2 regions of the Paenibacillus sp. FSL R5-0475 genome follow, and region 2 is predicted to be linked to the other one. Evidence: riboswitches for the same ligand, from Rfam matches in the RefSeq annotation. Region 2 holds a riboswitch; the other holds the start of a gene.
The links. A riboswitch is a leader RNA that binds a small molecule or an ion and turns the genes downstream of it on or off. The one in region 2 is predicted to bind cyclic di-GMP.
Positions count from the first base shown of each region.

Region 1 (4,183 bases), 3.1 Mb from region 2:
TCATTTCATGGTAAGGTCGCCATAAGACTGGAACTCCGGCATCACGCAGCTGTCCCAAATAGCCAGCGATCTCGTCTAGATCAGAGATTAGACTCTTATACTGAGCCGTCCCAGGCGTAACATAAGTATTAAACTTCTCTTGACTGAGACTTCTGTTTACATTGGACCACTCCGGAGAAGTCCCCGGCAAACTCTGATGGAATGTCATGGCTACAATGCCACCCTCTTGATGCCACTCCATTGCACTGTCTATAACAGCTTGTCGCTGTTCTGCGATCGTCCCTTCGGGTTGATTATTAATTGCCCCCAATTCATAACCATGTAGAACGGCATTTTGTCCCGATGTATTCTTCAGCTTATGAACCAGTTCATCTGGACTTTCTAGATAATCGTGCTGGCCAGACAGGATTCCTTTGCCACGTAGATTCACCAAAGTACTCAGCAGTTGCTTGGCTTCTTCAGAAGCTGATGGATTGCTTGGTATAGCCGGAGGAAGAGCGGAAGAAACACTCATAGCCTTCGGAAGACCCTTAACCTCTCCCCAAGGCAGCAAGGAAAAAATAATAAACACCGGTAATATAGTAAACAACAATCTGTTTTGCTTATAATATTTACGCAAATAAATCCTCCTTTCGGTAGCTGTACTGCCTCCACAGGTGCTAAATAAACATACCTGTTATCGGACAATCGTCTTCTGACCTAATGAGGACTATAGCTTAGTAGCTCTGCAATAACGCAGAGCCACTAAGGATCGACCTTTAATTTTCATCAATCAGGAGACATCCGGAAGATAAAGTGCACTTGCTGGAACTGTCTCTTTAGCTTGACTAGCACTTTCCCACATCAAGCGGACTCTCGCATCGCCTTCATTTTCGTAATACTCCACCTTGATATCGTATAGCTGGCCAGCCTTCAGCGTTATATTACCCTTACGCTCAGTACCACTTTGCTTAGTCCAACTATCAATCACGGATTGCCCATTCACCCACACACGGATGCCATCATCTGAGGTAGTGTAAAATGTATATTGCTCATCATATAATGGCTTAATTTTACCGCTCCAACGTATGGAGAAACGATCAACCCCGAGGGCGGCATCCGGCGATCCTTGCCGCCAATTGAAATCGATAATTGCATCAGTTCTAGTAAGAGCTGCTGTTCCCGATAGCTGTATGTTGTTGTAATATTCTCCTGCAAGCCCCTTCACAAGAGGAATTGCTGCCTCACCCTCTTCTTCGGGAGGTGCCGGCGCTGGTGCAGCGCTAGGTGTCGGTACCAGACTAGTATTTAATTTATCTCTAGTTAAGGTATAGTTGCTATTCATAAATGTTTTAATTGTATCTGCACTATTATTCTCGTAAAGCATTTTTCCCCAGCTCATCATATACGTCCATTTACTTTGTGATTGCTGAAGCTTCTCCAGATTAGGCATTTCACCATTCTCCCCGATCGCAATCGGTTTGCCTGCGGCTAGACTCAACAAGCTGTCATAGTATTTTTGCTGGTAATCATTTTCGTATATATCTGCTGCCAGAATATCTACTTTATCAGCACCTGGATAAGTTAGCGCATAAGGATCTGACCAAACATTGGGAGCATTCGGACTCCATACCCATAACAAATTATTTAATTTATGAACGTTAACAAAACGGTCATACATAATATTCCAAAGTTTAGAAAAGTTATTTTTCTTCCCCCACCAGAACCAGTTCCCGTTCATTTCATGATAGGGTCTCCAAAGCACCGGAACATTGGCATCGCGCAAGCTTTTTAAAGAGACTGCCACCTTATCAAGTTCAGCGATCAGATTGTTATATTGCTTGGTACCCGGTGTAACGTAACTATCGAACTCATTCTGACTAAGTGTTTTTTTTACATTATCCCAGTCATAAGAGGTGCCCGGCAGGTTAGCATGAAAAGTCATAGCTACGATCCCGCCCGCTTTATTCCAGTTGATGGCGCTGTTCACCACATTTTGACGCTGCCAGGCCATCGTTCCTTCTGACTGACCGCTGATCGCGCCCAGTTCATAACCGTGAAGAGCGGCATATTGTCCGCTGGTTCCCTTCAGCATATTGTTAATTTCATCTGGACTTTCTAAATAGTCATGTTGACCAGCAATAATACCTTTTCCTGAGATCGAGTAAAAATAGTTAAGCAGCTTTACGGCTTCAGGTGAGGCTCCTGGGGTAACTGGCGTTCCAGAATTTGAAGCAGCTATGACAACAGACGGCGAAATTCCAACAGTAAGCGGAAGTGCAGTCAGAAACAAGACGAGTGACAGAAATGCGCCAAATAATCGATACGTACGGTAAGCTTTCAAAATAATCTCCCTTTCGGTAGCCAGGCTGCCACTCTTTCGAAGGCCCTATAGCTTTGCGTCCCTACCTTTCGATAGGTTTGCCTTTTCAATTTAAGAGAAATAATCTCTCTTACCGTAAGTATCGACGACAATTAATGATATATTTAGTGTTTTTATGACTTTTTTTGATAATTGAGTCAATTTACCTGTTTCAAGAAATTTTGGATTGGTTAAATAGATAGGTTAGACCTATGAAATGAATTGTTGTAGTTCTATATCATTCCAGTCTAAAGTAATACGAATGTTATCTTCTTCTACTAATTCAGAACCCGTCTGTACCTCTATAAACTCGACATCCGTCAAAGCAAGGATCGCGTGCTTCGTTCCTTCCGGTATACGTACCACGTCCCCAGCCTTCACATTATGTTTTTTCTCATTCAGAACAATACTTGCTTCGCCGCTGACGATTGTCCAAATTTCACTACGCTTGCGATGTAATTGATAGCTGATATTATTCCCCTCGGATATAAAAATCCGTTTGGTCAGCACTTCATTGCCTTCATCATATTTCACATAATCAATAACTTTGTAATGGCCCCAGCGGCGTTCCTCGTACATCGGTCTTTGTTCAAAGGTCTTCAGCACTTCTTTAATCCGTGGGCTCTCAGCTTTATGGGTAACTAGAATCCCATCCGGGCTAGCCGCAATGATCAGATCCTTCGCACCAATTACCGTAATCGGAATATCCAGCTCATTAATCAAGCAAGTCCCCTCAGAATCCGCCGTCACAAAACCTTTTCCTACATGCTTGCTGCTCATTTCCTCTGTCAGCGTATTCCACGTTCCAAGATCCTTCCAGAATCCATCATACGGCTGTACTACAATATGTTCTTCTTTCTCCACCACTTCATAATCAAAGCTGATGGAAGACAATAGCTTATACTGCTTCTGCAATTCTTCATATCCTAAAGGCAACCCTTTACGCTGCAAAATATCTAACAAGTACCCTAAGCGGAAGGCAAACACTCCACAATTCCACAAGGCATTTTGCTCGATGAGCTGTTCTGCTTGTATACGGTCTGGTTTCTCTTGAAAGTGACTCACCTTCATAAAACCATTTCCCCCCGCCTCTTCGGTGGTAGGAATAATATATCCGTATTTCTCTGAGGCATGTTCAGGAACAACACCCATTAGTGCCAGATTTGCTCCACTTTCCAGCATGGTCCCCTCAAGCATAGCTATGGTATCGAAAAAGGATGCTTCTACATAAGGGTCAACAGGCAATATTGCTACCGTTTCCGCTGGAGAAACACCTGCCACTGAATAAAGATAGGTAGCTGTTAAGGCGATAGCCGGAAAAGTATCCCGACGCTCCGGTTCAACGATAATCGGCACATGACTTCCCAGCTGGCTTTGTATCATTTCTACTTGGCCACGGCCGGTGGCCAGATAAGATGATTCTGCCATCCCTGCTTCCTCCAGCTGTCTCCAGACACGTTGTACCATGGATTCTGGTTCACCCTGAGGGCTTTCAAGTACCTTTAGAAATTGCTTTGAACGTGAGTCGTTGGACAACGGCCATAACCGTTTACCTGAACCGCCTGATAGAAGTACCATTTTCATAGAATGAACCCTCCTTAATATATGGAAATGAGCATAATTGAATTGTTATCAAAACGTATAGCTTCCGCTTAGCCTTAGTTCGAGCGGATGCATTTTTAAAAAAATTTATTAGGTATGAACCACTCCAAGGGATTTTGGACTTCCGATCGCTGTTATCCTCAGATTTCCTGATTTGAACCGCCGCCAGCGGTAGAAATCCGAGGATAAAGGCGAACACTCCGTTTCTACAGTTCCAAATTCCCTTTCCGTTCTTTACCT
Region 1 is NZ_JBBORK010000001.1:6,568,975-6,573,157, reverse strand. Features, by position in the region: gene MKX41_RS29335 (glycosyl hydrolase) at 1-619, opposite strand, end outside; gene MKX41_RS29330 (glycosyl hydrolase) at 773-2,323, opposite strand; cyclic di-GMP riboswitch class I at 2,336-2,415, opposite strand; gene MKX41_RS29325 (sugar phosphate nucleotidyltransferase) at 2,552-3,925, opposite strand.
Region 1: another riboswitch for cyclic di-GMP. It lies ahead of MKX41_RS29330 (glycosyl hydrolase); the one in region 2 lies ahead of MKX41_RS15425 (thiamine pyrophosphate-binding protein).

Region 2 (4,183 bases):
TATAGCGCGTATCACGACCTAAAGTGGTCAGTAGACCTCGGATATCAATACCCTTTTCGTCAAAATGCTTAATAAAAAAGTCGTTACCAACTTTATTACTAGGATGATAGATATCAATGTCTTGAATACGAATTCCGGTCATATGAATGAATCCTCCTGAAAAACTCTATAGTTTTTTTAGTTATAAGAAGAATTAAGCTGTAACGGTGGAAATGATCTCGATGTTATCTAGTCCTGCTTTACGACCCAGACGAGCAAGCTGCATTTTAAGAATTGGGTTATTCTCAAGGGTTAGATTTACTTTTACAAATCCATCATTCTTAAACATTACGAAGCAACCTTCCAAAAGAGGCACAACATCAGGTGCAGTTACGTTTAGCTTTCTGCAGTCGATTTGTAATTCATAGTCTGCTGGAGTGATAGGATTAATAGTTTGTTGATAAGCTTGGATAGATTTCAGACCATCTTCTTCAGAAAATGTTCCTTCCAGCTCAATATTGATCACTTTTTTAGTAGTGTCTGTCTTTAAAATAAACTGTCCCACGTTAACATCTCTCCCGATATTTTAATTTACTGAAAATAGTTACTTTATTTCTTCAATCGTTTCGAGAAGAATATTAAAAGCGGTGATGATTCTAGGTGCCCCTATAGCGGGTACTAAGTGTAATAGAATACCTTTGAGTTGTTCTACAGTAACACCCACACGAAGAGCCATGACATAATGAACACCCAATTGATCAAACTGACCCATCGAAATCAGGGCAGAGATAACTGTGATTTCCTTCCAGTCAGCTTCGATTGTGTTGCGTTGAAAAATATCGCCGTAGGCATTCCCCATAATAAATTCAGCCAAATCGGGGAAATGTTCTTTAATCGGAGCCAGTGCTTTAGCTCCGTAGTCTCCAGAGAGATTCGTGAAGTGGTTCAGACCACTGTTTACATTGTCTTTCATAAGTGACCTCCTAATTTAGGTTCAAAGTACGGTGAGCAGTCGGAGGGACCTCATCACGGTCTGTTAGCAGTTCAATGACGGCAACACGGTTGATGGCAACAGCGTCCTTGATGGCTGTTTCGAACTCCTCCGCTGTCTCACATTTGTAACCCTTAGCGCCTAGTGATTCTGCGAATTTCACTGCATCCATAGGGACTTCGTAGATAGTTCCGTCAATACGTCCTGTAGTTTTTTCCATACCTTTTAGAGCCATATCTAGCTGTTTATTATTCACAACAATGAATATGACAGGAATATCCTTGCAGACAGCAGCGTTAATCTCTGCGCCTAGCATCATAAAGCAACCGTCTCCTGTAATGCAGAAGATCGTTTCTTCTGGAGCAGCAACCTTTGCACCAATCGCCATCCCGATAGAATTACCCATGCAAGCAAAGTAAGCATCGAAAACAAAACTGCCCGGTTTCTTAACCTTGTACCATTTCGCAGCATGGAAACCGTGACTTCCATCATCAACAAAGACTGTGCTGTTATAAGGAATCAAATCACTCATCGTACTCAAGACCGATGCAAGTGAAAGGTTTGGTAAAATCGGAGGCTCTTCGGTATAATCAGAATTTGTCGGTGCTTCGCGTTTTGTGATGTTGTTCGTGTCAATATTATTGAGATAGTAAACTAGATTGTCGCGTAGATCTCCAGTCACTGGAATTGTTTTAGAGAACAATATTTTTCCGACAAAAGTCGGATCGCTATCAAACTGAATTAATGTTGCAGGATGATTTTCCCTTTTAAGATTACAAATAGTCATATCACTTAAACGTGACCCGAGAACGATAAATAGATCACTTTGATTCAGCAAGTCATCCCCATGGGTACAACCGCCTACTCCAATTGGACCGTGATAGAGTGGATGATCCCAAGCTATAGCCCCTTTACCACCTGGAGATGTAACTACAGGAATATTAAATGTTTCCGCTAATTGAATTAGCTCACTATGTGCTCCTGAGCGGTTAACGCCTTTACCCGCGATAATTATTGGATTCTTAGAGTTATTTATAGCATCAAGTACACGGTCGATATTAGCATGGCTAACCAGTGATTCGCGTTCAGGGATTACAATATTACATTCCTCTAGCAATTCCGTTTGGACATCAAAGGGAATACAAAGGTGAACTGGACCACGATTACCGCTCAAAGCAATGGATATGGCATGATTAAAGATTGTGTTAAAGTGATCTCCACGTTCAATAAGCTTGCTATACAAGGTGGCAGGTCTAAACATATCAGCTAAATCAGCTAGAAAAGAAGTAGAGTCCTGACATTGGGGAATTCCAAGCTCTTTAATAGATTGATGGCCAGTAATAAATAGGACAGGTAGGTTGTTAGCCTTAGCATGTGCTGCTGCAGTTAATAGGTTTGTTCCACCAGGACCTGAAGTACCAAAAGCTACACCTAGTTTTCCAGTTTTAAGCGCATACCCGGCTGCTTCGAAGCCGGAACTGGACTCATGTCTCCCAGGAATAAATTCAATACCGTAATCTACCATTTTAAGAACAATAGGACAAATGGATTTCCCAATAATACCAAAGGAATGGGTAACACCTAGGTTCCGTAGTGCTTCCGACATGTAATCTGCGACTGTCTTCAAAAAATACACCTCACAAGTTGATTGTTATTTTAAAATCAAACATTAGAAAACCTGTGCTCTGAATTAGGGCACAGGTTGGTGGCATAAATCGCCATAGAGACTGAACAATTGTTCAGTCGTCTTGGTTATCTGCAACCTGGCAGTCATGGCCTCTGATTAAAAATGAGGCTGTAGATCCATGGTTTTGCGTCATCCTCTTTCGAAGATTTTGCCAATATTAATTTTAAAATTTATAAGAAGAATTTTCCTTTACAATATATTCCTAGAGAACCTTTGTCAATATATTTTCGCAAATTAACTCGAATTTTGACGAAAGTCTTGTCCAACCTATGAAATAATAGATATAAAAAAACTCCCCCTAAGTCAAAACTTAGGAGGAGTTTTTGGACTTGTTTATATATTTTTGCAAGTGACTTAAAACTTGAAAATATGGATAGTCTTCTGTAGATTAAACACAGCCTGTGTCATTTTCTCAGTTTCTTCAGCAACGGACTGCAGGGCATTAATTTGTTCATTCATAGCGGCGGATACTTCCTCGGTGCCGGCAGCGGTTTGCTGTGTGATTGCAGAGATATTCTCTATTGCACTTGAGATTTTCAAGGCACTTTCCAACATCAGATCACTTTCAGCAGAGAAGGAAGAGATTTGCTCGGTAATATACTGCACACTTTGCACAATTTGAGCAAAGATATGAGCAGATTGAGTGATCATCTCATTCTGTACCTGTACGACTTCTTCGTTGATAGCGATATTGTCAATCGCTTGTTTGATATCAGTTTCGATGCTCCGAACTAAGCCAAAGACTTCCTTCGTTGAAGCTGTTGATTCCTCGGCAAGTTTACGAACCTCCTGTGCGACTACAGCAAAACCTCGACCATGCTCTCCGGCGCGTGCTGCTTCGATGGAGGCATTCAGCGATAAGAGGTTGGTCTGCTCAGCGATCTCTGTGATGGTTTTTGTAATCATCGTAATTCCGCGAGCATTATGAGACAGGGCTTCGATAGTATCAGCTACTTTTTGAGTAGCCTGGATGTTTTTGCGCATGCCTTCAGCTTGAGTATCAACGGACTGCCGTCCTTGTTCAACTAGTTCTAATGTATGTATTGAACGTCTGTTCATTTCTTTCGTTGAGTTCGTATAATTGGATACTTTATTCTCAATATCTTTAATGGATTCTGTCATTTCAGCGATATCCGTAGATATTTCATTTGCACCAAGAGCTAGCTCGTTAGACGAAGAGGCTACCTGTGCCATGACAATTTTCAAATTCTGATTCTTATCTTCGATTCCACGGCTTGCATCCATAACTTGACGAGTGATTTGTGATGCTTCTGTCAAAATCTTCTTGAGCTTGTCAATCATAGTATTAAAGGAACGACTTACGTCCCCCATAGACCCGTTCTCGTCGGCTCTACTAGTAAAATCCCCTTTTGAAATACTATGAGATACATTCGCGATGTCATCAAAAGAAGATGTAAGCGTTCTCTCGATAAAGCGGGCCACTGGGAAAGTTAGAGCAGCAAGAACAACGATTAGAACAATACCCAAAATAATGTTGCCTAAGATCATAAAAGTAACTAAAACAG
Region 2 is NZ_JBBORK010000001.1:3,427,703-3,431,885, reverse strand. Features, by position in the region: gene MKX41_RS15440 (3-oxoacyl-[acyl-carrier-protein] synthase III C-terminal domain-containing protein) at 1-142, opposite strand, end outside; gene MKX41_RS15435 (hypothetical protein) at 194-544, opposite strand; gene MKX41_RS15430 (carboxymuconolactone decarboxylase family protein) at 584-952, opposite strand; gene MKX41_RS15425 (thiamine pyrophosphate-binding protein) at 963-2,606, opposite strand; cyclic di-GMP riboswitch class I at 2,725-2,820, opposite strand; gene MKX41_RS15420 (methyl-accepting chemotaxis protein) at 3,012-4,183, opposite strand, start outside.